2 regions of the Lentibacillus sp. L22 genome follow, and region 1 is predicted to be linked to the other one. Evidence: a T-box and tRNA genes for the amino acid it is inferred to sense, from the RefSeq annotation. Region 1 holds a T-box; the other holds one or more tRNA genes.

Region 1 (15,144 bases):
TTTGGAGCGGGATCATTATGGTCTTGAAAAAGTGAAAGAACGAATATTGGAGTATCTGGCAGTACAGAAATTGACCGAATCAATCAAAGGTCCAATTTTATGTCTCGTAGGACCGCCGGGGGTTGGAAAAACATCGTTGGCAAAATCAATTGCCGCTTCCGTTAACCGAAATTTTGTCCGCATCTCGCTGGGAGGTATTCGTGACGAAGCGGAGATAAGGGGACATCGCCGGACATATATTGGCGCAATGCCAGGGAGAATTATTCAAGGTATGAAAAAAGCAGGAACAATTAACCCTGTATTTCTTCTGGATGAAATCGATAAAATGTCCAATGATTTTCGGGGAGATCCATCTTCGGCAATGCTGGAGGTCCTTGATCCGGAACAAAACAGTAATTTCAGTGATCATTTTATTGAGGAGACGTATGATTTATCGAATGTATTATTTATCGCTACTGCCAATTACATCAATAATATTCCTGCACCTTTATTGGATCGAATGGAACTTATTACGATAGCTGGTTATACAGAAATAGAGAAACTGCATATTGCCAAAAGACATTTACTGCCTAAACAATTAAAAGAAAATGGATTAAAAAAGGGCAATTTACAGGTGCGGGATGATGCCTTGCTGGAACTCATTCGCAGATATACCCGTGAGGCCGGTGTAAGGGGATTGGAACGGCAAATTGCTACACTTTGCAGGAGGGCTGCCAAGCAAATTATTACTGAGGATAAAAAGCGGGTAGTTGTAACTAAGAAGAGATTAGAGGATATGCTGGGTAAACCAATTTTCCGTTACGGACAAATGGAAGCAGAAGATCAGGTTGGTGCTGCAACGGGTCTTGCATACACAACAGCAGGCGGCGATACATTATCGATTGAGGTATCCTATTATCCAGGAAAGGGTAAATTGACGCTTACTGGAAAACTGGGTGATGTGATGCAGGAGTCAGCACAAGCAGCCTTCAGTTATATTCGTTCTCGAGCGGAAGAACTGGGGATTGAACCTGACTTTTATGAAAAGTATGACATTCATGTTCATGTCCCGGAAGGAGCTACACCAAAAGATGGTCCATCGGCCGGTATTACCATGGCAACAGCATTGGTTTCCGCGCTGTCGGGCAGGGCCGTTAAAAAAGAAGTAGCAATGACTGGAGAAATCACATTACGTGGTCGTGTATTGCCAATTGGCGGCCTTAAGGAGAAATCATTGAGTGCGCATCGGGCTGGAATCACCACCATTATTATCCCGGAAGATAATAAAAAAGATATAGAAGATATTCCGGAAAGTGTTCGTGATGGTTTAACATTTATCCCTGTTGGACACTTGGATCAGGTGTTAGAGTATGCGCTTGTGGAGGAGAATCATGAAAGTAACAAACGCTGAGATCGTTATAAGTGCTGTTAGCAAAAAACAATATCCGGGTGACCAGCTTCCGGAAATAGCTCTGGCTGGTCGCTCAAATGTGGGAAAGTCATCATTTATTAATAAATTGATTAACCGCAAGAATTTAGCCAGAACCTCATCAAAACCGGGAAAAACTCAGACGTTGAATTTTTATAAAATTAATGATTTGTTTTATTTTGTAGATGTACCTGGGTATGGTTATGCCAAGGTTTCCAAGAAGGAGCGGGTAAAGTGGGGCCGGATGATGGAAGAATATTTCCAAAATCGCAAGACGTTAAAGGCGGTAATACTGGTTACTGATATTCGCCACGAACCAACAAGAGATGACGTGCAAATGTACGACTTTGTCAAATACTTTGAACTGCCAGTTATCGTGATTGCAACCAAGCTGGATAAGATCCCTAAAGGAAAAAGGCAAGCATATTTAAAACGAGCCCGGGAAACATTGCAGCTGGAAGCAGAGGATGCTCTCCTGCCATTTTCCGCGGAAACCGGGGAAGGGAAGGACGAGGCTTGGGCATTGTTGAAAACCTACTTATGATTATTGAAAACCTGCTAAAATAGCAGGTTATTTTTTTCGCATCAGTAGATAGATACCGATAATAATGATAACAATAGGCCAAAATCGTTCCAGGTAATCCATGACAGTGTAAACCCAGTCAAACCAAATTGGCAGCTGTATGGAAAAGATGAATATAATCGAAATGCCGACAAATAATATGCCAAGCCAAAATCCTTTTTTCGTCCGCAGTGAACGGACAATAAATGCAATACCGATGATAAGTGGATAAACAGCCCAATGATCAATCCAAAAATCATAATGATTCAGTCCGTGCCAATGGATTCCTAATCCCAAAAGTAAAGTTCCTGTGAATAAATGCTGATATTCTTTGGCGCTATAGCTGTAAATAAGTAGTGCAAGCCCGATAATAATGATGAGTGTTGTCCATGAATAAAAGTTGGTAATAATCGGCACCTGTAGTTCACGCAGGAGGAAGTATGCGCCAATCCCGATTAACAAATAACCGGCAAAGGACTTTTGTTTGGTTTTGCTCATGCTTTTCACTTCCTTGATAGATTGATTTCTTGCTTCTCGTGTATCATTATGATAAATTACAAACGAATTGAATTCCTATAGAGGATGTTAAAAATTCGGTTTGAACATCACTTATACGTTTCATCCTAACATATTGTTTCATTTCCTGTTCACATTTTAAGAAAATAAGGGATGTTTTTTGTGTTATAATAAAGGTTAGGTTAAAAATTATGTGTTTACAGCTTTATGGGGGTAGAATGACGTGCATATTTTAAAAGTTGGCTTACATTATAAATCAGCCCCAGTTGAAATTAGGGAAAAACTAACATTTCAGGAGCAAAATATAGCCCAGGCAATGCAAACGCTCAAGGAACAAAAAAGTATTCTTGAGAATGTAATTGTCTCCACATGTAATCGTACGGAGATTTATGCAGTGGTAGATCAGGTGCACACCGGACGATATTATATCAAACAGTTTATGGCTGATTGGTTTCAGGTTGATAAGGAGGAATTTGCCACATATTTACGGATTGCAGAAGGAGACGACGCAATTGAACACCTTTTTAAGGTAGCATCTGGTCTTGATTCGATGATTCTGGGAGAAACACAAATCCTCGGACAAGTGAAACAGGCGTTTCAAACTGCTCAAGAAGTAAAAACAACCGGAACCATTTTTAACGAATTATTTAAACAGGCGATCACCTTTGCCAAACGTTCACATAAAGAAACTGCTATTGGCGAACAAGCTGTTTCGGTCAGCTATACTGCAGTCGAATTGGCAAAAAAAATCTTTGGTGATTTGCAGCATAAACATGTTGTTATCTTAGGCGCAGGTAAAATGGGCGAGTTAACAGCCAAAAACCTTCATGGTTCAGGTGCAACGCAAATAACCGTTGTTAACCGGACCCTTGAAAAGGCGGAGCAATTGGCAAAGCAATTTCAGGCTGAAGCGGAACAATCCGCCAATTTACTTGACGTGATGCAACATGCTGATATTTTAATCAGTTCAACCGGCTCTGATTCTTTTGTGCTGACAAAGGAAGATCTGGAGCCGATTCAAAAGAAACGAAAAGGTAGTCCGCTCTTTTTGGTCGATATTGCAGTTCCAAGGGATATGGACCCGGCAATTAGTGAATTGGATAGCGTGTTTTTATATGATATTGACGATTTGCAGCATATTGTGGATGAAAATTTGGCATCACGTAAACAGGCTGCTCAAGCAATTGAAATGTCATTGGAAAGTGAAATTGTTTCGTTTAATGAATGGCTGCAAACATTGGGGGTTGTCCCGGTTATCACAGCATTAAGGAAGAAGGCATTATCCATTCAGGCGGAAACAATGAAAAGTATTGAACGCAAGATGCCTGATTTAACTGCCCGAGAGAAAAAGGTATTAAATAAACATACAAAAAGCATTATCAATCAATTATTGAAAGAACCTGTGACGCAGGCAAAAGAATTGGCAGCTAGTGACGATGCGGCTGATTCATTAGCATTGTTTATGAATATCTTTGGTATTGAAGGTGAAGTGCAAGCTGAACTTGAGCAGCAGGCAAGAGAGAATAAACAAACCAACCAAATAAATCATGTATCCTTTCCAAAACTAACAAATGTAAATATTCGCTAGAGTGAAAGGACCTTTTGCATGACAGAATCAAAATGGCTTTACGAAATCATTCTTCTCATTTACGGTCTTAGTTTATTTGGGTATTTTATTGATTTTATCCAACATAACCGGAGGGTAAATAAGATTGCCTTCTGGTTACTTAGTATGGTTTGGGTTACACAAACCGTCTTTTTGCTAATTGAAGTTTTATTTAAGGCTACATTTCCGGTGTTCACGATCCAGGACAGTCTTTTCTTTTATTCTTGGGTGCTGATTACTTTTTCATTGGTGATTGACCGGTTTTTTCCCATACATTTTATCGTATTTTTTACCAATGTATTCGGCTTTTTTATTCTCTTATTGTATATATCAACGAAAGCCCAGGTAGCCATGCCGCAGCGTGGGGTTGAATTGGTGAATGAACTATTGGTTACACATATTGCATTGGCAATTATCTCATACGGTTTTTTTACAATTTCCTTTTTATTATCGATGATGTATCTTATACAATATCAGTTGTTAAAGCGGAAGAAAGGCATTAAATGGATGTGGCGCTTTGGCGATCTCAAACTACTGGATTTTTATTCCTTTATGGCGATTACGATCGGTGTGCCATTATTGGTCATAGCCATTATTTTGGGATTGGTATGGGCGAAGGTTGCCAATGCAGAATTTTATTGGTTTGACTTAAAAACCATTGGTTCATTGCTTGTTCTGACAGCATATATTCTTTCATTGTTTTTGCGATTGATTAAAGGCTATCAGGGAAAAGTCATCTCCATTTATAATGCTGCGGCTTTTTTAATCCTATTGATTAATTTCTTTCTATCAAGCGTATTATCAAATTTTCATTTTGGATAGCTGGAGGGAACCATATTGCGTAAAATTGTAGTGGGAACTAGAAGGAGTAATTTGGCATTGACCCAAACTGAATGGGTAATCAACCAATTAAAACAGTTGGGTGTGCAAAACGAATTTGAAATTAAAAAAATTGTCACCAAGGGCGATCGTATTCTTGATGTTACGTTGTCCAAAGTAGGTGGAAAAGGCCTGTTTGTCAAAGAAATCGAACAAGCCATGTATGATAAGGAAATTGACTTCGCGGTTCACAGCATGAAGGATATGCCAGCGAAACTGCCAGAAAAATTGATGATCGGCTCGATACCTGTCCGTGAAGACCATCGTGATGCATATATTGCCAAGAATCATTTGGCGCTGGCTGATTTACCAACCGGGGCAATTGTCGGAACAAGCAGTTTGCGTCGAGCTGCACAAGTGTTGGCCAATCGACCGGACATTACTATTAAATCGATCCGGGGAAATGTTGAAACACGGCTCCGTAAGCTGGAAGAAGAAGACTATGATGCTATTATATTGGCTACGGCGGGAATGAAGCGGATGGGCTGGAGCGAAGACCTGATCACTGAATATTTGGAGCCGGATATGTGTGTACCAGCTGTAGGACAGGGTGCACTTGCTATTGAGTGCCGGGAAGATGATCAAGAGGTTAGGGAAATTTTGGAACAATTAAATGATGCATACACATGCAAAACAGTTACAGCAGAACGAACTTTTTTACATCTGCTCGAAGGTGGCTGTCAAATTCCGATTGCGGGTTATGCCTATTTGCAAGGATCGGAAATTGTCTTAACAGCATTGGTAGCTACATCTGATGGTAAAACGGTTTTAAAAGAAGTAATTCGTGGTACTGATCCTGTTGCAGTAGGAAAGCAAGCGGCAGATAACTTAATCCAGCGTGGTGCCAAGGAAATTGTCGACGATGTGAAAGAGGAGCTCGACAACTAATGGGGTTTTCATTAAATGGAACCCGAATCCTGATAACCAGGGAAAAGAAGCAGGCACAGAAATTGGTCGATATTGTTAATCAACATAATGGAGAACCTGTTGTGGCACCACTTTTATCCATTTCTTGTAAACATGAGGCGGGACACAGAGCAATTTTACAGCAGTTAAATAAGTATCAATGGATTTTATTTACGAGCGCAAATGGTGTTCACGCTTTCTTTCAAATTTTACAAGAAAATAATATGCAAAAAAAGGCTCTATTTGCGAATAAGTTGGCTGTTGTTGGGCATAAAACCGCGGCTGTATTGAAGGAATATGGCTATATTGCTGATTTCATTCCCACTACCTACAATGCCGAGGTGATGGCGGAAGAGTTTTTGGCGGGGTATAATTCCGTTGCACGAATATTACTAGTAAGAGGAAATCGTTCACGTCCAACACTGCCTGAGCAATTGACTAAACATCACGTACCGTATGATACGATTGAAGTTTATGAAACATTAATTAACTATAGTATCGGGGATTGGTTAAATCAGCTCATTCGCGAACGAGGTTTTGATGTTATAACTTTTACCAGTCCCTCAACTGTGCAGGCATTTATAGAAATGACAAAGGACACGGAAGAGTTATTGAACCATATCCCGGTTGCCTGCATTGGAACAACCACCGAAAAGAAAGCCAAGGAGGCTGGCTTTACCAATACGATCATACCAGATGTTTTTACAATTGACCGTATGATCGAAAAAATAAGCGATTATATTTTAAATGAGTGTTCAAAAGGAGGATAAAAGAACCGAGAAGTTTAAGGCGGCGTAGTTTCGAGCACGGGCTTGCACGAATGTGCTGACTTCTGCGTTGCCCGAATGGGCGGTTTTAGCAGAAGATCCCCTGAGCAGTTAGATACATGAGCAGCGGAGAAACAAGCCAACGAAGAAATTCGCAGGTATTTTTACCGGACTTTTTGAACACCCTCTTTGAGAAAGGATAATGCACTGTGGCAGAAACATTAAACTTTAAACGCCATCGCCGCTTACGTTCATCGCAAGTGATGCGTGACCTGGTAAGAGAAAATCAAGTAACAACAAACGATTTAATTTATCCGTTATTCGTTGTTGAAGGGAAACAAGTAAAAAATGAAGTACCCTCCATGCCTGGCGTTTTTCAAATTTCACTGGATTATTTGGATGAGGAAATACAGGAATTGCAATCATTAGGTATTAAAGCTGTCATCCTTTTTGGTGTCCCGGACGAGAAAGACGAGCAGGGGACAGGGGCATTTGTTGATCATGGTATCGTTCAACAGGCAATACGTCAGATCAAGCACAATACCTCGGACATACTGGTTATTGCCGACACCTGTTTATGTGAATTCACTTCACATGGTCATTGCGGAGTTGTCCATGGGGGAGATGTTGCCAATGATGAATCACTGGAGCTGCTGGCGAAAACAGCTGTATCTCAGGCAAAAGCTGGTGCCGATATTATCGCCCCGTCCAATATGATGGATGGTTTTGTGGCAGCAATCCGAAAAGCACTGGATGGGGAAGGTTTTGAAAATATACCAATTATGTCATATGCCGTTAAATATGCTTCAGCGTTTTATGGCCCATTTCGTGATGCAGCAGACAGTACTCCGCAATTTGGGGATCGAAAAACATATCAAATGGATCCAGCAAACCGCTTGGAAGCATTACGGGAAGCAGAATCTGATATGGAAGAGGGTGCGGATTTTCTGATTGTAAAACCAACCATGTCCTACCTTGATATTGTTCGTGATGTTAAAAACAAATATAATGCACCGATAGTAGGGTATAATGTCAGTGGAGAATATGCTATGGTCAAAGCCGCAGCACAAAATGGCTGGATTAACGAACGGGAATTGGTCATGGAAATATTGACGTCCATGAAGCGTGCAGGTGCCGAATTAATCATTACGTATTTTTCTAAGGATGTAGCAAAGTGGCTAAACGAATAAAACGAAAGGCTACAGGCACCAGCGGGTTTTCTGTACGCTTTAGTTAAAAATAAGATAATTATTAAACGGGGTGATGGACATGAAAAGCTTTGAAAAATCCATAGATGCATACAAAGATGCAGTTGATTTGATGCCGGGCGGGGTTAATTCGCCAGTTCGTGCTTTTAAATCAGTCGAAATGTCGCCTATTTTTATGGATCATGGAAAAGGTTCAAAAATGACCGATATCGATGGCAATGAATATATTGATTATGTTTTAAGCTGGGGACCACTCATTTTGGGCCATGCTGATGACCGGGTTGTGAGAAAATTACAGGAAGTGACCGCAAAAGGAACCAGCTTCGGGACAAATACGTTGATAGAAAACAAACTGGCCCAGCTGGTGAAAGAACGCGTTCCTTCTATCGAAACAGTAAGAATGGTGAATTCCGGTACAGAAGCGACCATGAGCGCCTTAAGACTTGCCAGGGGTTATACTGGCAGGAATAAAATCCTAAAGTTTGAAGGGTGTTATCATGGCCATAGTGATTCGTTGTTAATCAAGGCCGGTTCCGGTGTTGCGACATTGGGTTTGCCTGATTCCCCCGGGGTACCTGAATCAATTGCAAAAAACACCATTACCGTCCCATATAATGATATGGAAAGTGTCCGGCTGGCTTTTTCCAACTATGGTGATGAACTAGCTGCTGTCATTGTGGAACCTGTTGCCGGAAATATGGGGGTTGTCCCACCACAAGAAAACTTTTTACAGGAACTGCGCAAGATAACTGAAGATAATGGAACCCTGCTCATCTTTGACGAAGTGATGACAGGATTTAGGGTAGGCTATCATTGTGCGCAAGGCTATTTCGGTGTTACACCGGATTTAACCTGTTTAGGCAAAGTAATTGGTGGCGGCCTGCCTGTAGGGGCATTCGGCGGGAGAAAGGAAATTATGGAAAAGATTGCACCGACTGGTTCTATCTATCATGCTGGTACATTGTCTGGAAATCCATTGGCTATGACCGCTGGCTATGAAACATTAAGGGCCATGAATGAAGATGCATATGAACAACTTAATCAAAAAATTGATCGTTTAGTTGAAGGCTATCAACAGGCAGCAATCGATTTTTCTATTCCATTGCATATTAACCGGGCAGGATCCATGGTTGGTTTCTTCTTCACGAATGAGCCAGTTATCAATTTTGATACTGCTAAACTATCCAATTTGGATTACTTTGCGCAATACTATCGGAACATGATTGAAGAGGGAGTCTTCCTGCCACCATCCCAATTTGAAGGTGTATTTCTGTCAACAGCCCATACCGATGAAGATATTGAAAAAACTATTCAAGCAGTACGGGCGTCTTTTTCAAAAATTAATAAATAACAAACAGAGCTACTCGTTAACGGGTAGCTCTATTTTATTGACTATAAAAATGCTTTCGTCTTTTTCTATGTCTGTTTTGGCATATCCCTATTTCTATTTTCATATAGTGAAGTAAGGCAGGGCTGAGAGTAGGATGTATTTGCTTGAAGGGAGGAAGTGGTTTGTCTAATGATCAACCTGTTTTTAATTTTGAACTGAATGAGTCGCTATATTTTGAAAAGGGACAGGAAGTTGGGGAAATACGGGGCATAGCGTTGGATCCGGAAATTTCGATTCAACCCTTTAATGAGTATATATCCATTAGAGGCGTTATTGAGCTTCGCGGTGAATATGTAAGGGCAGATGAAGATGAGCAGGATGATACAGTCCAATTTGCTGATGATTATCACGCAAGGCGGTATGTGGAGCAGGTAGTGGATACGGAAGAGGGCGGTACTGAATTTTCTCATCGATTTCCTGTAGAGATTTCTGTACCAACGTATCGTGTTGGGGATTTGGAAGATGTTATGGTAAGTATTGACTCGTTTGACTACGAACTGCCTAATAAGAATCAGATTTCATTTACATCAACCATTGCAATTCATGGTATTAGTGAGCAAGTCGATAGTCCAAGGAATAATGCGGCAGATGAATATCCATTTGCCGATGGTCATACATTCAACTTTGAAATGAATGATCCCCAGGAATTCGACATGCCCGCTAAACCGGAATCTTTTGCATCCCAAGATACGCCAGCTTCCAGTGATACAGGTATATCTGATACTACAAGGCCGGCAGATAACGGGGAATCAGGTTCCTCCGATGAAGTGAGTTCACCAGACCGTTGGAAACATAAAAAATCACAAAGCTTTGCAGAGTTTTTCAAGCAGGAGCCTGAACCAGAACCGGATCCTGACCCTGACCCTTCTCCATCGGCATCAGCTAGCAGTTTTAGTCAGGAATCGGGTAATGATGCTATGGCCGAATCGCCGTATGCTTCTGAGTCACTGTATGTATCAGAGTCACCTTATTCAGTGGAATCATCTTTTTCTTCTGCTTCTTCTAATAGCAGTGAAAGTAGTCGGGAAAGTCCATCTGGCGCTCCGAATGTTGTTGATCAAACATGGGAGGCAGATACTTTCGAATTTGTTGAGAGTTCATCGAGCTTTGCAAGTGTTGACGAAAGTGATCGGGAAACCCGGCCAAACTCCAAAAAAATTGATAGTTCTAATGCGGTGACTGAAACTGATGAAAATATTGTCGGTTCATTGGAATCATCCATTAAAGCCGGTGAAAGCAGTCGGGAAAGCCAATCTGATTTAACGAGTGGTACCGGCCCAAATGTGAGAGAAGAAAATGTCATTGATAAGCAACATTCCGAGCGACCGCAGATTAACGAAAACGCAGAGGAGAAAGAAGACCAAACAGCAGACCTCAAATACTTATCTGACATGTTTCGTGATGAAGAAGAACGTTTCTCCAAGATGCGTGTTTGTATTGTTCAGGAGAAGGACACGTTGGAAACAATCGCAGACCGTTACAAAATTTCCACATTGCAATTAATGAAAAAGAATAATCTGGAGGATGATACGCTTACTCAAGGCCAGCTTCTGTATATTCCGATCAAAAAACAGTAGAATGTTACAGTCATTTGTAACTTAATTACCCCTTGCAAATTCTTTCATTGCCAAGGGGTACTGATTTTTAAAGGTGGGGCGATCATATGGAGAATTTCCTGAGGGTATTGGATTCGTATCCTGTTCATTCCATTTCAACAGAACAAATTACTGATCATGTCATGCGTATTACCGATGGCAAGCAGGTGTATGCTTTAAAAAAAAGCAGGTTGAATCGTAAAACTATAACGAGTTGGCAAAATGTATTTCATCTTGCACAACAGCATAATCTTGCAGCCATCCTGCCAGTATATATGACAAAACAAAGAGATTTATTGTGTCAGGTCGATGGGCATTTTTATTATCTGACCCCATGGATAGAAACTAGAGAACTTGAAAAAAAACAGCAAATCGAGCGGATGTATCAGACAATTGGTGTAATTCATGCCAAGACAAACCAGTCAATGTCATTGGATGTCAAACAAATCACTGATAGTTTTCGGAACTATAAAAAAACGCTTGTTACAAATAGATCGTTTTTATTAGAATGTGTGGAAGTTTTCGAGAAAAACCATTATATGTCACCTGTTGAATTATTGGTCTGCAGCCAGTATCGTGATCTGGATTTCATTTTACGTGAATTGGAGGAACGGGTTGAGCTTTTTATTGATGAATTAAGCAATCAATCGGAGTGGTACTATTGCTTGTGTCATGGAAAACTCGATTTTACGCATTATCTTTTTGCAGATCGAACATATTTAATAAATTGGGAACATGCAAACTATGATAATGCTACCCGTGATCTGGCTACCTTGTATCATAATATTGTTAACGATTATGATGACCCGACAGATGATTACATCGATTTTTTTACCGCCTACATGAAGAAAAATAGTTTGTCTAAGGCTGAATTGTATTTGCTTTCGATTTATTTATTGGACCCTTCTCAGTACATAAACCTGTTGACGCAACACCGAAAGAATCCTTCAGAAGTTTCTCAGGTTGATATGATACAACGGTTGCAAAGAAATTATCGTAAGTTATCTTTCGCTGTGCAATGGATGGAATTCACGGATTCATTGGCAAAATCAACTGATGAAACTGATGACTAAAACCATTCTAAATAAAACGCAATAAATATCCCGATAAGTGCACCCAATAATAAAACGTCAAATGTAGTTGGAAAAAATAAGGTACGTATTAATTGGAATATCAGAAGGGGGAGGGTACACCTTTCGCAGACGACCAAACATCTCCTTGCCCATGGTGGCAGCCGGTAACGGTAGTATCGACCCATAAACATTCACCTCTTTTACAGTTTCAAATCAATCTGTGACCAAAAAGCACTTTTTGAATATATTCTGATATAATATATGTATAATACAGGTTAAATCGTGCAATAAGTATATTAATATTGCTTTTTTGGCTTTTTATCGTTAAAATTATGGTATTCATACTGTGTATCCTAATATCAAAATGCGATGACAGGGAGGAGTACAGGTTAATCACCTCAAGAGAGGGAAATGAACTGCTGAGAATTTCCCAGGAACGATTATCTGGAAGGTCGCCCTTGATGCAACTTTTTGAACAAAAGTGATTTCGCTTAGTAAGAAAGTCGGTTGCTGACCGTTAACAAGCTTGAGTGTGCAAGTTTATTTACTTGTGAACAAAGGTGGTACCACGGAGGTAAATCCTTTTCGTCCTTTATGGGAGAAAGGGTTTTTTTTATTTTTTTAAAGGAGGAGTGGGCTTGTGAGTGAAAAAAAGAGGAAATCATTACCATCAAAATACAACCCGCAAGAAAGCGAAAAAGGCCGTTATCAGTTTTGGCTGAACGGTAAATTTTTTGAAGCAACTGAAGATGAAACCAAGGAGCCATTTACAATTGTCATTCCGCCACCGAACGTAACCGGGAAATTGCATTTGGGTCACGCCTGGGATACAACTATGCAGGATACAATCGCCCGGATGAAACGAATGCAGGGATATGACGTGTTGTGGTTACCAGGTATGGACCATGCCGGAATTGCTACACAGGCAAAAGTGGAGGCCAAGCTCCGCGCACAAGGAAAGAATCGATATGACCTGGGAAGAGAAAAATTCCTGGAAACGGTATGGGAATGGAAAGAAGAGTACGCAGACTTTATTCGCCAACAATGGGAAAAGCTTGGTCTTGGACTGGATTATTCCCGTGAACGATTTACAATGGATGACGGCTTGTCTGATGCCGTTCGTGAGGTATTCGTTACCCTTTACGAAAAAGGGTTAATCTACCGCGGGGAATATATTATTAACTGGGATCCGCAAACCAAAACTGCGCTATCCGATATTGAAGTGGTCTATCAAGAAGTACAAGGGCATTTCTACCATATGCGCTATCCACTAAAAGATAGTGATGAATATATTGAGATTGCCACGACAAGGCCGGAAACGATGCTGGGTGATACCGCTATTGCCGTTCATCCGGATGACGACCGTTACAAACATTTAGTTGGAAGAAAGGCCATTTTACCGATTGTTGGCCGGGAAATCGAAATCGTTGCCGATGATTATGTAGATATGGATTTCGGTTCAGGTGCGGTGAAGATCACACCTGCACACGACCCAAATGACTTTGAGGTCGGGAATCGTCACCATCTAAAACGTATCCTAGTGATGAATGAAGATGGAACAATGAACGAAAATGCTGGAAAATATGTGGGTCTGGATCGATTTGACTGTCGAAAACAAATTGTCAAGGATCTACAGGAGTCGGGTGTTTTATTTAAATTAGAAGACCATACCCATCAAGTTGGTCATTCCGAGCGCAGTGGTGCAGTTGTTGAACCATACTTATCAACGCAATGGTTTGTTAACATGCAGCCATTGGCAGATGCTGCAGTTTCCTTACAGCAAAGCGAGGATACGAAAGTTCATTTTGTTCCGGAACGTTTTGAACGGACCTATTTGCATTGGATGGAGAATATTCGTGATTGGTGTATTTCCCGTCAGTTATGGTGGGGGCATCGAATTCCGGCATGGTATCATAAAGAAACCGGTGAAATCTATGTTGGCAAAGAAGCACCCGAAGATGAAGAAAATTGGGAGCAGGATGAAGATGTATTGGATACCTGGTTTTCATCTGCGTTATGGCCGTTTTCGACAATGGGCTGGCCCGATGAAGATGCGCCCGACTTTAAGCGGTATTTCCCAACCGATGTACTTGTTACCGGGTATGATATTATCTTTTTCTGGGTAGCCCGAATGATTTTTCAGGCAAAACAGTTCACCGGGAAACGTCCGTTTAAAGATGTATTAATTCACGGACTGATTCGTGACGCGGAAGGTCGCAAAATGAGTAAATCCCTTGGTAATGGTGTCGATCCAATGGATGTAATCGATAAGTATGGTGCAGACTCCTTACGCTATTTTCTGCTTACGGGTTCATCCCCAGGACAGGATTTACGCTTTTATTGGAGTAAGGTTGAATCGACATGGAATTTCGCAAATAAAGTGTGGAATGCATCGCGTTTTTCATTAATGAACATGGAGAACTTTACCTATGATGATATTGATTTATCTGGTGAACTGTCACTTGCGGATAAATGGATCTTGACCAGATTAAATGAAACGATCGACCAGGTAACGAAAAATACAAATAAATACGAATTTGGTGAAGCAGGTCGCTATCTGTATAATTTTATTTGGGATGAACTTTGTGATTGGTATATTGAAATGGCAAAAATACCGTTATATGGTGATGATGAGACTAAAAAACAAACGACAAGATCGGTGCTTGCCTATGTCCTTGATCAGACGATGCGGATGTTGCACCCTTACATGCCGTTTATTACCGAAGAAATTTGGCAAGCACTACCACACCAAGGTGACTCAATTACTGTAGCTAAATGGCCAGAAGCAAAATCCGAGTTACATGATGAGCAAGCATCCAGCGAGATGAAACGTCTGGTGGCAATTATCAAGGCAGTAAGGAATATTCGGGCTGAGGTAAATACGCCTATGTCCAAGCAAATTCGCCTGCTGATTGAAACGGAAAATGAGTCCGTACAGACTGAACTGGAAGAAGAACGCGAATATCTCGAACGCTTTTGTAATCCAAGTGAATTAAAAATTGCTACTGCGATTGCTGCCCCTGACAAAGCAATGTCTGCTGTCGTTACCGGTGCGGAGTTGTTTTTACCTTTGGAAGGGTTAATTGATTTCGATAAGGAAATGAAACGGTTGGAAAATGAACTTGAAAAATGGAATAAAGAAGTCGAACGTGTGCAGAAGAAATTAGCCAACGAAAACTTTGTCAATAAAGCACCACAAAAAATTGTAGATGAAGAAAAACAAAAAGAACAGGA
Region 2 (15,144 bases), on a different contig from region 1:
ACCAAAGCGGGTATAGATTCCCAAATAAAACTAAACAAAATCATGAAAAAAATATAAACAATGGATAATACCAGTAACTTTTTCATGTTAATTTTATGCATCATCATTCCCATAATCGGCCGGGACACAACCGCCGCAAACATAAATGCGGTCGTCATAAAACCAGCATTTGCAGGATTGTGACTAATTTCCGTCACATAAACCGGAAAACCACCTAATAAGGCTTGCAGACTTAGGAAGAATAAAAAAGTTAATGTAACAGCAAGTATATATTGCCATGTCCATAATTTCTCCTTTGTTTGTTTCAATGAAATTCCTTCTTTCTCGGTCTAAAAAATAATGTTATCCATTCGTAAAAGAATCTGCTAGTCTAAATAATGTCCCGCAGAAAACGGACAATAGCCATTATTATACTAGATTACCTTTCATATGTTGAGGTATTTGATCAGTATTCATAGATTTAATAGTATCTGTTTTGAAACATTACTTTTACCAGCCCAGATGCATCTCGTGATTTTCAAAACAAAAATTCCGCAGGCATCACCCCCACGGAAATAAAGTCTATCTATTATAATGTATGAACCTGAGCCACTTTCGCTGAAAACCCAACCCTATGAATTCGGTCAACAATATCTGCCATGGTTATCAAACTTTGATCGAATGTTACACAACCCATTCCATTCTGCCAGTCCACTTCAATTTCAATGACACCTTGCATCTTTGAAACGGCTTTTTCAATTTTGATTGGACAGTTGATGCAATGCATCCCATCAATATCCAAATACGCTGTTTCGATCATGCTCACCACCTTTGGGCACTAATAATACATTCTATGTTTACCCAAAACAGCTTAGAACAACGGACAAGGTATGAAAGTAAGCCATCATGAATCAACTACCTTGCCTCTTTATTATTCACCATACCATCAACTTGAGAAATCATATCCGAAATCATTTCACCAGCGGATTGTTGTTTACTTGAACGTGGATTTTGACCACACCAAAGGGACATCCATTCAGGCCGATTTTGTTTACCTGCTTCACTGCGAATCGGTTTTGTTAGCGTATTTTGAATCGGATATTTCGGCAGTTTATTCTCATATTTTGCCATTTTTGTGATAAACTCGTTTCTGATGCCTCTTGCAGGTTTACCGCTAAATGATGAGGTCACAACCGGTTGATCCTCATGACTGTTCAAAATCGCCTCTTTATGTTGTTCCGCCACTCCGCTTTCCAGACTAGTGACAAAGGCCGTTCCCATTTGGACAGCTTCAGCACCCAATACCAGAGCTGCCAGAACACCTCTCCCGTCCATGATACCGCCTGCTGCAATCACCGGAATATCGACATGATCCACGGTTTGCGGAACAAGTGCCATTGTCCCGATCATCGCCTCCGCAAATGATCCTATAAAGGTTCCACGATGACCTCCAGCTTCACTTCCTTGTACAACTACCATATCCATACCGTTTTCCTCGTTGGCGATCGCTTCTTTTACGGTCGTCGCGGTTCCGATCACCGTCACATCGGCCTTCTTCAGTTCGTTTACCATTTCTTTAGTTGGCATACCGAATGTAAAACTGCATACGGGAATTCGTTCTTTTATCACAATCTCCATTTGCTTTTCAAAAAGAGATGTGGATGGTTTATTCACTTTTGGTATTTCCGAAATATTCAATTCTTCCCGAAAAGGCCGGAGCCATTCATTTGCTTGTTCGATTTCTTCTTCGGATACATCCGGAGTTTCCGGAATAAATAAATTCACGCCAAAATGGTTATTCGTGAGCTGTTTAATCTTCTGAATACTCTCTTCCATCTGTTCCGGACTCATATAACCGGCACCAAGCGTCCCAAGGGCACCAGTATTGGAAACAGCAGCAACCAGTTCAGGCGTTGTAACACCTCCAGCCATCCCCGCCTGAACGATTGGATATTTGATATGCAAATCTTGTGTGATTCTGTTTTCATACCACATCTTTACCTCTCCTTAGTTTCTGTTATCATCAGCCTTGCAATACTTTAATTGTAGACCTGGAGCAACTGAAAAATCAAACAATCATTATGTTCTTGTCCGAGAGTTTTTTAATTTAATGAAATCATCGTAATTAATTTTTCGTAATCAATTTCTTTTACTGCAATAACCACAGGAAAAGACAAAGCTAGGTCATTAATCATGTATCCGTTATCATAATATATATTTAAAAGGTTATATGGAGGGATTTCCTATGTATAAGCTCTGGAAATGGTACCTGGGAAAGTCGTTTATCTCGAAAATTTCGGTTGGATTTTTGCTGGGAATTATCGTTGGTTTGATTTTCGGTCAGTCAGCAAGTGTGTTGGCGCCTTTGGGAGATGTGTTTCTAAATCTCTTGAAAATGATCGTCATTCCTCTCATTCTATTGACAATCATTGTTTCCGTAAATAATGCCAATCCCAAAGAATTAGGACGTATTGGTGGTAAAATTTTTCCCTACTACATTATTACGACTGCTATCTCCGTATTTCTTGGTCTTGTGATTGCCAAAATGATTAACCCCGGAAGCGGCCTGGAATTGCCAACCAGCACGAATATGGAAGTTTCAGAAGCACCATCGCTAATTGATGTATTGTTACAAATCATACCTGCAAATATATTTCAATCCCTTGTCGATGGTGATGTTTTGAGCATTGTCTTTTTAGCGGTGATTGTTGGGTTTGCCATCTCCTTCATGCGCAATTCCACGGAATCACACATGAACGAATGGGGATCGCTATTGTTGAAGTTGATGGAAGGTGGCAGTGAGGTGAGCTTTCGAATTTTAAATGGTATCTTACAATATGCACCAGTTGGCGTGTTGGGAATTACGGCATCAACCATTGGTAATCAAGGGCTTCATACCTTACAATCATTAGCCAAATATGTCGGTGCATCTTATCTTGGCGTTGCGATTCATATGTTTATCATTTTTTCGATATTGTTATTAATTTTTAAAGTTCCTGTATTGAAATTTTTCCGTGACATACGTGAAGCAATGATGACAGCTTTTGTTACGGCCAGTAGTTTAGGTACGCTCCCAATCACCATTAAAAATGCGCATAAAGCAGGTATCAGTGATCGAGTGGCCAATTTTACTCTGCCAATTGGTGCCACTGTCAATATGAACGGTTCCGGAATTCATTTTGGGGTTGGCGTTGTGTTTGCTGCCAATATTGTCGGTTATGATCTCTCAATCGGCGCAATTGTTGCTATTATCTTGACCGGAACACTAGCTGCAGTGGGTACTGCCGGTGTACCTGGAGCGGGGTTAATCGGTATGTCGATTGTATTTACACAAGCAGGGCTTCCAATTGAAATTGTTGGTCTTACAGCAGGTGTAAATGTGTTAACCGATATGGTTTTTACCTGCTGTAATGTGACCGGTGATCTGATTGGAGCAGCTATTGTCGATAAGAGTGAGAAAAAACATATAATGTCGACGAAAGATGCGATAAATGAAACGACTTCCAATTAAGGCTTAAGGACTTTGCAAAGGGCAAAACGTAAAGTTACGTAAAGTTATTGCAACGATGTAAAGTCTGCCACTCTTCCTCTTAATAATTTCAATGCCCAAAAGGCCAGAAACAGCTTTTTTGCGATTTTCTAGCAACTTTTAAATCTGTGCATTATCATTCCGTTTCGTTATCATTCAAACTCATCATCTACTAAATCACTACCTTACATTTCCCATAAAATGAACGACCTGTTTTGTTTGATCAAAGAGCAATTCACCAGCTTCGTTAAAACATTGCTCTAATGACAATGGCCTATTAATAATGGAAAAGCAGCCGGAAAATCTTTCTCGTAATAAGTCTAAATCCCCGTTGAGACTTCCGGAAATTAAAACAACTGGAACGTCGTATTTCCTTGCGATTGTGGCAACATAACCGGGTGCCTTTCCATAAAGGGTTTGTTCGTCACTCTGCCCTTCCCCGGTAATAACGAGGTCAGCAGTTTTAATGGCATCTTCAATACGTATTGTTTCCCCTATTAATTCTGCACCGGAAACCAAGCTGCCACCAATTGACATAAGCGCAAAGCCTAAGCCTCCCGCTGCTCCTGCTCCTGGTCTTTCTTGCACATTGATGCTGAGATTAGCTTCAACCTCATTTGCAAAACGACCTAAAGCTTTATCCAATTGTTTTATTTCATGCTTAGGCACACCTTTCTGTGGACCAAAAACATGAGTTGCCCCTAACTCGCCACATAATGGATTTTCTACATCGCTTGCGACTTTAAATTCTGCTTTGGTCAATCTTTTGTCCATATGATCAAATTTAATCGTTTTCACGCGATACAAATCTCGTCCATACCCGGTTATCTGTTCACCATTTGCATCCCAAGCGTCCATTCCCAGAGCAAGCAGCATTCCCAACCCGCCATCATTTGTAGAACTGCCACCTAACCCGATAATAAAGGAATCACACCCCATATGAAATGCATGAACAATGACTTCGCCGATGCCATATGTTGTTGTATTGTTTGGATGACGTTCATTGTCAGGTACTTGTGTTAAGCCTACAATATTTGCGCACTCAATAACCGCCGTATTTGTATTTATAATTCCATATGAAGTGGTTATTTTATCCCCCAAAGGCCCAGTACAATCTACCTCTATACGTTCGCCGTTGCTAGCATTGAGTAAAGAATCCAGTGTCCCCTCCCCACCATCTGCCATCGGTTTTTTTGTGACGAAATAACTATTGTTAACATCCATTATAGCCGATTTCATTATTTCGGACGCCTCAACTGATGTTAAACTCCCTTTAAATGAATCCGGCGCGACAACAATATTCATAGTAATCTCCTTTATTGTTCAAATTAGGTTTTGCTTGATTAATAATATTTTCCGCTTCTGTTTGATATTCTGATGGGAGCCTTTTTACAAAGATCCCTTTATACGTCATGCTCATTGTTAACCGTATACCCCACGTTTTTCCCTCTTTCCTTTATTATATTCGATTTTTGTTTGAATTCCATCATTATTATTACGGTTTTTTGTTTAAATGGCAAAAATGGAAAAGTTAAATATAGGTTGTAAATTGGTAGTAGAAATTGATTTTTCATCTAGGATAAAAGTGAATTTTTACATGATGTAACCTGGAGAAAAATAAAAAATGAAGAAAGTACTGTTATATCCACCAAAATATATCATTTATACTATCCTACAAGTTTCCAGACTAAACAAATAAGTGGCAAATAGACATAAACAATTGATATCATTCTAGTAACCGCTTCCGTAGATGAGCTGCTTCCTATTGCCTTAATGATTACAAAACAATTTGCAGCGCTTTTTTACCAAGGATGCAACAGAAGGTGTTCTGGCTTTCATCGACTGTGAACACCTTCATTCAAACAATCTAAAAAGGAGTGTTTCATCCATGACAGACCAAGCAATATTATTTACGACCAATGAAAATGGTGTTGCTACCATTACTCTTAATCGTCCCAAAACAATCAATGCTTTGACGTATGACATGCTAGTTCCAATGAAGCAAAAAATTCAGGAATGGGAGCAGGATCAGGCCATTCAGATGGTTATTCTTAAAGGCGCTGGTTCTAAAGGATTTTGTGCTGGCGGAGATATGAAAGCATTGTACAAGGCCAGACAGGACTCGGAGATATTGCAGGAAGCTGAACAATTTTTTGCAATTGAGTATCAAACAGATGAATTGGTAGCACAATTTTCCAAACCAATTGTTGCCTGTTTGGACGGTATCGTCATGGGCGGCGGTATCGGTCTTTCCTATGGTGCAAGCCATCGTATCATAACGGAACGCACCAAATGGGCGATGCCGGAAATGAATATCGGCTTTTTCCCAGATGTTGGAGCCGCCTACTATTTAAACAAAGCACCTGGTTACATTGGACGCTACCTTGCTCTGACAGCCACCGTACTTCATGCGGCTGACGTACTGTACATAAGTGGTGCGGACGCTTTTATCCCGAGTGATAGATTAACAGACTTACTGCATCAAATCGAAACAACAAACTGGCATACAACCAACACGGGAAAACAACTCCAAGAACTCCTGGATGCCTATACAGAACAACCAAAAACAGATGGAACATTGGCATCACTACAAGCAGATATTGACCGATATTTTCCCTTTAATAGTGTGGAAGAAATCATCGATGCCTTGACAAAAGATACAAGTGATTTTGCAGTTAAGACAAGAGAAACGATTCTTTCCAAATCACCTGTCTCTTTAAAAGTAACTTTGGCACAATTAATCAAAGGAGAAGGAGAAACACTCAAAGCATGCCTGGAAACGGATCGTATACTTGCCCATCATTTTATGCGGAATGAAGATTTTTTTGAAGGCGTCCGGTCCGTGCTAGTTGATAAAGACCACCAGCCACAATATCGATACAAGCAATTAGCAGATGTATCCGAAGAATTGGTGAGCTCTTTTTTCAAAGCTTATTAGGAACTTAATGAAAAATTATAAACGCTAAAACAGCAAGCAGCACCATACATGTAAACGGTATAAAGCAAAAGGTATAACAGCATTGGATACACCGTCAAAATCTGCTTTACCGAATCATACTTTGCGCAAAATTTCGTTAAATGTATTTACATTCTTGTCAAAATAGTATAAATTTTAAAGTAGGCAGGTGATTTAAACGAAATGAGGTGGGCAAAAATTGGCAAACAATGTGAAGGGCAGCTTTTTTGACGGTGCATTCGGCAGGTATATTGTACCCGGTATTGTCCTGCAGTCAACATTAATAGGAGGTGGGTATGCAACAGGAAGAGAAGTGGTTCAATACGGAGCACGATTTGGAGCATTAGGCTGGGTTGCCGGGGTTTTTATTATCATTGGATTTGCTTTGATGGCATTTCTCATGTTTGAGATTGCCAGAAGGTTCAGGACCTATGATTACCGCAGTATGATCAAGCGACTCTTGGGTCCTTTATGGTTCTTATTTGACATCATCTATTTCCTGCTGGCGATTTTAATGATTTCTATTGTTATCGCAGCAACCGGATCAATTTTACACACCACTCTTGGATTTAATTATTGGGTTGGGGTTGCGATTATTGCAATTTTGACAGGACTTTTAAACTTTTACGGAGATAAACTCATTGAACGTTTCAAAACGATTGGTACCGTTGCTTTATTTTCCGGCTATATCATTTTTGCGATCCTGGTTATTTCATCCACGAAAGGCGAAATCAAGGAAGTATTCGCTGCCGGTGATACCAGCTTTGGCGGTAACTTTACCGTTTGGTCCGTCATTTGGGCAGGCATCATTTATGTTGGGTACAACCTGGCTGTTTATCCAGCAGCATTATTTACACTAAGACGGCAAAAGTCGATGAAAGATACGATCATCGCTGGCATCGTAGCTGGTGTACTAATGACCGTTCCTTGGTTTTTAACCTATGTCGCTTTGATGGGCTATTATCCTAGCGAAACAGTTTTCAACGCAGAAGTACCATGGCTGCATATGCTTAATGGATATGGCTTATGGGTTGTTATCATTTTCGGAATCGTTGTTGGCTGGACATTAATTGAAACGGCAACAGGACTTATTCATGCGTTTATCGACCGGGTGAATTACAACCTTGAAGAAGTTGGCAAAAAACAGATGTCCAAAGGGATGGACGGAACAGTTGCCATTATTGCACTTATCCTTTCCGCCATACTTTCTGGTGTAGGTATCAGTGATCTCGTATCAATAGGTTACACGATTCTGGGATATTGTATGCTGGTTGTATTCGGCCTTCCATTATTAGTGATCGGATTCTATCGCATTATTAAAGGTCATAAAGCACCGGCAAATGAACAAGTGACAGATAAAATTAGTTAACCTCTTACCTTTAAATTACAAAAACATAAACAAAACAGTTGTTAGTGAGTCTTTAACAACTGTTTTGTTTATTTAATCGTTATAAAATATCATTGTTATTCTGCTGTGCTTCTTGTACCTGTTGACGTAGATCATGCAGCTGCTCGGACGCTTGTTGAAACTGCGGATTATCCGTTGCCTCTGTTCCAGCCTGAAGACGTGCGTTATGCAATTCCTCCTCCGCCTGTTGCAGCTGGTGTTCAGCTTGTTCAAGCAATTGCGCATCAGACCCCTGTGCATTACGAATCGAAGTTTTAGCCTCATTAATTTGCTGACTGGCTTTTTGCAGTTGCTGGTGTAAATGCTGCTGTCCCAATATTTATACCCCCGATAAAATTTACTTGTTGGCATATATTGTTCCCCTAGTTATTGAGATTATGTGTTTTAAATATGTAGTAGAGACTGAACGAAAAAAGCCCATTAAAAATATAATTATTTTTCAAGAAAAAGAATCCCATAAAAACTGGTTTGTAAAGTAGAAATCAATTATTCGTCGGAATTCCACTTGTAAAACCAAATTTTATACGCTTTATAGCAAATTTCGTCCAATTGTAACGCACTTCCACAAAAATCATTTATCCGGTATAATAGATTTAACAGGAAGGAGGTTAATGAAATGGAAGAATCGTCACTAAAAGAAATTCTAAATGCACTTCAATTACATTCCGGGCGTACTGATGAGAAGATCAAACAGGCGCTTCAATCGCATTCCGAGCGTACTGATGAGAAGATCAAACAGGCACTACAATCACATTCTGAGCGTACTGATGAGAAAATCAAACAGGCACTACAATCGCATTCTGAGCGCATTGATCAGAGAATAGAACAGAGTCTTCAATCACATTCTGACCATATCGACCAAAAACTGGAACAGCGATTTCAATCATATTCTGACCACATCGACCAGAAACTGGAACAGCGATTTCAATCATATTCTGACCACATCGACCAGAAACTGGAACAGACGAAATTGGATTTGCAGAATCAGATGAATGAGGGTTTCAAGCAGGTTGATAAACGTTTGGATAATCTCGATAAAAAATTTACCGGTCTACGCGTTGAACTAACCGAAACCCAGGAGACAGTCAACTTTCTATCAAGTAAATCTGCACAACATGAGCGAAAACTACAAAACATCTACTGAGTTCAATCCTAAATTTCCATTACTTATAACAACCACCTCCATGATCGCTACCCAAAAAATATCATCGATTGTAGAGGTGGCTTCTGTATGCATGATAGAGAGCCAATTTATTTAACTTCGCGCAGTGTACTTCTACGACTTGATAGGGAACCATCGACTCGACACTCAGAGATTCTTTGGCTACTGTCTTCATCGCTTCTGCAACCTCTGGATTAAATGTTTTCCCGTATACATCCAGTTGATAAACACCTAGTTCCTCCAAATTCCGTAACAACATTTGTGACCATTGGTTTAACAAATGATTCCAAACAGCATCATCTTCTTTTAATCCCGACAAAACGTGATCCATTTCGTCCAACAAACTAATCAATCGTATCCATGGTAAAATCCCGTTGACGTTCATAACGCTGATGCTCAGACATTAAATCATTTTGTTGGTTGTAATTTGACAATTCTTTCGCAAACTGATCCATCTTTTCCTCCATGTTTTTATTCGATTTAAATTGGACCCGGGTTAATTTCGTCAATTGATCTGTAACATTTTTTAAATACGTTTGCACCGTTGCAAATTCCTTTTGTACATATTCCCATTCCGAGGATGTCTCATCTTTCTTTTTTCCAGAATTTCCAGTTCATGTTATTCTCCTTATTAACGCTGATACTTATAGTGATTCGACAAATATATACTATTCCCTTCAAAAATCGCCCATTATTTTTATTGGTCAATTATATCTTTTTACGGATAAAAAATAAAGAACCCTTTATAGTTAAGGATTCTTTAGGTATGATTCCGATTGGGCTCGAACCAACGACCTCTACCCTGTCAAGGTAGCGCTCTCCCTGCTGAGCTACGGAATCGATTGATATAATTTCGATCAAAACGGCGATACATTAATGTTACTTTAACGGTAACCAATCCATATATCATCTGTTTACATGAAGTATTATAGCAATAAGTCTGCTACCTGACAAGCCCTTTTTTTATCGGTGATTCACTTTATCGGCAGCTCTTACCTGTCTCTTTGTCCCAATCCGTGATAAACTTAAGTGTGGAAGTGAGGTGTGAGCTGTTGCGAAGAAAAGGAACAATGAAAGATTATACAATTAAAAGTCGGTATTTGGATGAGGATATGACATTAAAAATTTATTATCCTGAAGCTTTTTCTCCTTTATACAAATACCATATTTGTATCATGCAGGATGGGGACGATTATTTTCAATTGGGAAGGGTAGCAACATTAAGCGATAATCTTCATGAAACGGGAGAAATTACAAATACCATATTTGTCGGCATTCATTACCGGGATAAATTTGACCGCAGAGAGAAATATCATCCCAACGGTAAGCAAAACAATGCATATACCAAATTTTTGATCAATGAAGTGGTACCATTTTTGGATGATTTGCTGCCCGCTTATCATATGGGTCAGTCACGAACATTAATGGGGGATTCACTAGCCGGAACACTGGCATTAATGACAGCTATTCATTACCCCAACACATTTAGTAACGTGATTATGCAGTCACCTTATGTCAATAATACCGTAATACAGGCTGTGACAAATGCCGGTGATATTGCTTCACTTGATATTTATCATACAATTGGCACAGAAGAAACGGCTGTACATACGACAGACGGTTCCGTAGAGGACTTCCTGACACCAAACAGAGACTTGCACAAACTTCTGGTCACAAAAGGAATGAGCTATTTTTACCATGAACTGGACGGCCCACATACTTGGAAACCATGGCAAAAAGATTTGCAACAGGCATTAACCACTATATTGGAACCATGAATTCCTTGTGTTAATTATCATGAAATTTTCGACAAATGCTTTTCAACTGTTGTTACTTTTTGTTATAATGAAGAGTAATCATATGATAGAATAAATGTGCTATCATAATAGGGAGTAAAATAAGAACAAGGAGGTTGTATGATGAAGTACGGTATTGTTACCTTTCCATCCAAGCCTGTCCAAGATGAAGTCAATTCTTATAGAAAACGGTATGATCCGCATTATGCGTTAATTCCGCCACATATTACGTTAAAGGAAGCGTTTGATGCAACAAATGATGAGCTGGAAACGCTCGTAACCGAATTAAAACATATTGCAAACGAAACAAAACCGTTCAAAATCAACGTGAACAAAGTAAGTACATTTGCTCCCGTAACCAACACCATTTATTTGAAAGTGGAGCCGATTCAGGAATTGATCGATTTACATGAAAAGCTGCAAAGCGACAAATTCCCCGAGAGCGAGGAATATACATTTGTTCCACATATCACGATTGCCCAGAAATTAAAATATGAAGAGTACTCCGATATTTTTGGCAGCTTAAAAATGAAAGATTTCAAAATTGAGGATACCATTGATCGTTTTCAATTACTTTATCAGTTAGATAATGGCTCGTGGACTGTTTATGAATCTTTTGTGTTTGGGAAGGAATACGTGTGATTATCAAACGTGCCCGAACTGAGCAAGAAATCAAACAAGCCTTCCAGGTACGTACCACAGTATTTGTTGACGAACAGCACGTACCGCCGGAAGAAGAAATTGATCATTTCGATAAAGAAGCAATCCACTTTATTGGGATTCAGGATAATCATGCCATCGCTGCCAGCAGACTACGTTTTACGGAAGATTATGGTAAGTTGGAGCGTATCTGTGTCATGAAAGATGCACGCGGAAAATCATATGGTTCTGAACTGATCAGGAAAATGGAAACAGAAATAATGGAAAACGGGTATCAAAAAGCAAAATTAAATGCACAAACTCATGCGGAAAAATTTTATAAACGACTGGGCTACGAAACGATTTCGGGGGAATTCCTTGATGCAGGTATCCCACACGTTACCATGATTAAGAATTTGGAATAAAAAACAGTCCGTCATCATATGGCGGGCTGTTTTTTGGATAATGATAACATTTGGGTTCGTGTTCACACGATGCTGACATACCCTTTCCCACAAACAGCCCCTTTCTTAGATACTTGCATTAATTCGCTGTGGTTTTTTCTGAAGGGTTTGGTAACCATATGCCTTCAAGCTGATTTTATACGGTCCTTCAATATAAAATTGACCTCGCTTATCACCAACCATCCGATTTTTATAATCCTGGTATTGATATTCAGAAACGGGTAACACATAACCCATTCAAATCACCTTCCAATAGTTTATCCATGTTTCGTTACGAGCGATTTTCATTTATCTTTTCAAACTATTCAATTAACAATACCCGTTTTCCTTGAAAGTTATGCATTGAATCTTCACTCATCCTCCATCTTTTTTTCCAGTTCCTTAATAAGTGATTCAAGGTGGCCGATTCCTTCTAAAAAGTCATTGTTCCATTTATCCAGTTGTTCATCCCATTCACCCATGCGACGTTCCGGATATTGGAACCACTTCTCATTCTTTTCCAAATGTTTTTCAATATCACGCAGATGCCGCAACCAAGGTATTCTCGGCTTTTCCCACATGCAACCTATCCTCCTTAAGGTGTTGTCCAGATTTTAATGAAAGAAAAGACAGCTTCATCAGCCGTCTCTCCTTGTTCTCGTTAAATCCAGGAAAACGGTCCCCTATTCTCCCGCTCATCATTCTCATCTTCTGCTTTCTCTTCGCCTTCATCATTCTGTTCAGATTCACGCTCTTCATTAGCCGGTTCTTCATTTTCACCACGTTCTGGAATTGGACGGCCAAGGAACGGGTCATACCTGGGATGGCGGCGCTGCTGCGGTTCCACTTGTACATTGTCCGCCTTAATAACCAAATCTTTCACATGGATAACTTTTTTATTATCAGACATTTATCATTCACTCCTTTATAACATTTACTCCCTTATTAATATGGTCGCTATTAGTCTATGTAGACACATCACCTTGGTTATAGACATTCGCCCTTTTCTGTTAAAATTCACTTTCCCTTTTATACATCAGTTGTCCGCCCACACCACCATGGGGTTATGTCATATTCTATTAAGGACACTAGGTCAAATCACACTTTCAGAAAGGAGTAATAATTCATGGGTTGTTGCGGAAAAGAGTATGAAACTGGCAATTGTGTATGTGATATTCTAAAGGAAATTGCAGACGTTCAAAGTGACATCGTTGAGAATTGCTGTGACACAAGTTGCGAAAGATCCATCAATGATTTACTAGGTGAACAAGAATCAGCTGATTTAGATACAGTACCAGTTTTATTGTACTGTCAAGATGGCTGCAAACCTTTCAAAGGGTTCGGAGCTTTTAGAGGTGATGGAAACGGAGGCTGCGACTTTGGTGAAGTAGTTGGAAGTTTCTATTTCCGTGTGAAAAAAGTTGACGATAATTGCTGTGCTACACTGGAGCTATTAAGGGATCCTTATGATAAAGATAGCAATCCGGCAGATCCAGTCTGTCAGGATACGTGTCATTTGCGTGCTACAGGAATCTGCATTACCGTTGATGTTAACTGTTTCTGCCACATAACATGTTTACCGGCGATTTCAGCATTCAATACAGTAACTGGTCCCGCATAATAAGTATTAAATCATTATCAACCAAGGAGAAGAGGAAATACCCCTTCTCCTATTTTACATGTCTCGGTCTTCGCTTCCTGACCCATCCGGCTCCTACGACCAGCGGCTTTCGTTTTTGACCTTACATACCCAGCATGCGTATGTCTATTATTTCCTCCATAGGTATACTAAAATTCCGTCTTCCTGTTCTTAGGATAATTGTTTCTTCCTCTTGATCGATGATAATTCCACGGTAGGCGCGTTCTTCAGTTTTTACTTCACATTTCAAATTTGGAATATGCGACGGTAAATTCAATAAATAATCAACCTTTTCCTCGACTGTCATATCCTTAAATTTAGTCCTTTCCCGGTTTTTCTGTGAATTTTGTTCACCCTCTGTTGTGTCTTCCTGTTCTTCCTGATGTTGTTCCTGCCATGTTTCTGTTAGCGAATCTTCATCATCCTCGTCTATTACTGCGGGCTGAGGATTTTGAAACTGTTGAAAGCTATTCCCTCGTGTGGGCATGACACTGGATGTATTCGTTTCATGTTGTTCGGGGGCTGATTTGGCTGTTTTTTTTGGGGTTGCATAATGATCTTGCATTTTCACTTCAGGCTTTTTCATTTTGGGTTGTTGGATATAAAATAATGGATCTTTGGCATACCGCTTGCGCACCATTCGACCATCTCTCCTTTTATACTTGTTATCAACTCATTATATGAAGCCTTTTTAAAAATGTGTTATTTGCCTATATACTATAATAGCTCATACAAAAGCAGAAGCTCTTTCTAAAGCTCCTGCTTATCCTGCATTGTTACAGATACGTTGCTGAACGGTCGCCTCCGCTTTTCTGTCCAGCTCCGGCGACCAGCGGCTAGTGTGCTTCCTTCACCTTCGTCCGATAAGTCAACATCAACTCAAAGGGTAAAGGAAGGCCGACTAATTACGGCCTTTGCGGCCAACGTCGGCATACCTCTTTTGCAGGGGCATGTTTCCTTTATCTCCTACGGTTCAGTCCAGCACATACGCCGCTGAACGGTCGCCTCCGCTTTTCTATCTAAATTAAAAAACTCATAAAGGCTGTTGCCAATCCGAAATAAATCAATGTAGAAATAAGGTCGTTAAGCGTGGTAATAAATGGTCCGGATGCAACAGCCGGATCAACTTTCAAACGATCCATCAGCATTGGCACCAAGGCACCAGCTATCGTAGCCACTGTCAAGGTAATCAAGAGGGAGATACCAACAAGCAAACCTAAGAAGAATTGACCCTTCCATAAATAGATCACAATCGTAATAATAATCCCACATGTTGATCCTGTAATGAGTCCGGTCCCCAATTCACGAAAAATAAGTTTAAGTTTGCCTGTTGCACCGTACTCCCCCGTTGCAATCCCGCGTACCGCTACAGCGAGTGCTTGTGTACCTGTATTTCCCGACATCCCGGCTATTACCGGGATAAAAGCAGCCAGAATCGCAACTTTTTCCAGTGTATCCTCGAACATACCGATCAAACTTGCCGTTAGCATGCCTAAAAATAATAAAATGATTAACCATGGGAGGCGTTTTTTGGCAGATTTGAAGGCATTTTCACTGGGACGGTCAACATCTTGAACCCCGGCAAGTTTGGAA

The links. The T-box of region 1 lies ahead of ABRT01_RS04470 (valine--tRNA ligase). A T-box ahead of a tRNA ligase gene usually reads a tRNA of that ligase, here a tRNA-Val.
Region 2: it has a tRNA-Val gene. The T-box ahead of ABRT01_RS04470 (valine--tRNA ligase) is inferred to sense a tRNA for this amino acid. The anticodon was not compared.

What each region holds. Positions count from the first base shown of each region.
Region 1 covers NZ_JBFNXI010000006.1:12,067-27,210, reverse strand. The annotation lists gene lon (endopeptidase La) at 1-1,390, shown strand, start outside; gene yihA (ribosome biogenesis GTP-binding protein YihA/YsxC) at 1,371-1,952, shown strand; gene ABRT01_RS04520 (LiaI-LiaF-like domain-containing protein) at 1,980-2,468, opposite strand; gene hemA (glutamyl-tRNA reductase) at 2,710-4,074, shown strand; gene ABRT01_RS04510 (cytochrome C assembly family protein) at 4,093-4,914, shown strand; gene hemC (hydroxymethylbilane synthase) at 4,930-5,859, shown strand; gene ABRT01_RS04500 (uroporphyrinogen-III synthase) at 5,859-6,647, shown strand; gene hemB (porphobilinogen synthase) at 6,854-7,834, shown strand; gene hemL (glutamate-1-semialdehyde 2,1-aminomutase) at 7,914-9,203, shown strand; gene ABRT01_RS04485 (LysM peptidoglycan-binding domain-containing protein) at 9,365-10,819, shown strand; gene ABRT01_RS04480 (phosphotransferase) at 10,906-11,910, shown strand; gene ABRT01_RS04475 (hypothetical protein) at 11,907-12,095, opposite strand; T-box leader at 12,271-12,506, shown strand; gene ABRT01_RS04470 (valine--tRNA ligase) at 12,551-15,144, shown strand, end outside.
Region 2 covers NZ_JBFNXI010000003.1:12,292-27,435, forward strand. The annotation lists gene ABRT01_RS01845 (MFS transporter) at 1-308, opposite strand, end outside; gene ABRT01_RS01850 (heavy-metal-associated domain-containing protein) at 569-799, opposite strand; gene ABRT01_RS01855 (NAD(P)H-dependent flavin oxidoreductase) at 895-1,974, opposite strand; gene ABRT01_RS01860 (dicarboxylate/amino acid:cation symporter) at 2,225-3,490, shown strand; gene ABRT01_RS01865 (glycerate kinase) at 3,689-4,813, opposite strand; gene ABRT01_RS01870 (enoyl-CoA hydratase/isomerase family protein) at 5,397-6,446, shown strand; gene ABRT01_RS01875 (YkvI family membrane protein) at 6,664-7,833, shown strand; gene ABRT01_RS01880 (hypothetical protein) at 7,913-8,188, opposite strand; gene ABRT01_RS01885 (hypothetical protein) at 8,489-9,016, shown strand; gene ABRT01_RS01890 (hypothetical protein) at 9,078-9,419, opposite strand; gene ABRT01_RS01895 (hypothetical protein) at 9,379-9,576, opposite strand; tRNA gene ABRT01_RS01900 (tRNA-Val) at 9,802-9,874, opposite strand; gene ABRT01_RS01905 (alpha/beta hydrolase) at 10,087-10,812, shown strand; gene ABRT01_RS01910 (YjcG family protein) at 10,954-11,472, shown strand; gene ABRT01_RS01915 (GNAT family N-acetyltransferase) at 11,469-11,894, shown strand; gene ABRT01_RS01920 (hypothetical protein) at 12,000-12,170, opposite strand; gene ABRT01_RS01925 (hypothetical protein) at 12,284-12,493, opposite strand; gene ABRT01_RS01930 (hypothetical protein) at 12,574-12,822, opposite strand; gene ABRT01_RS01935 (CotY/CotZ family spore coat protein) at 13,039-13,533, shown strand; gene ABRT01_RS01940 (CotO family spore coat protein) at 13,655-14,191, opposite strand; gene mgtE (magnesium transporter) at 14,571-15,144, opposite strand, start outside.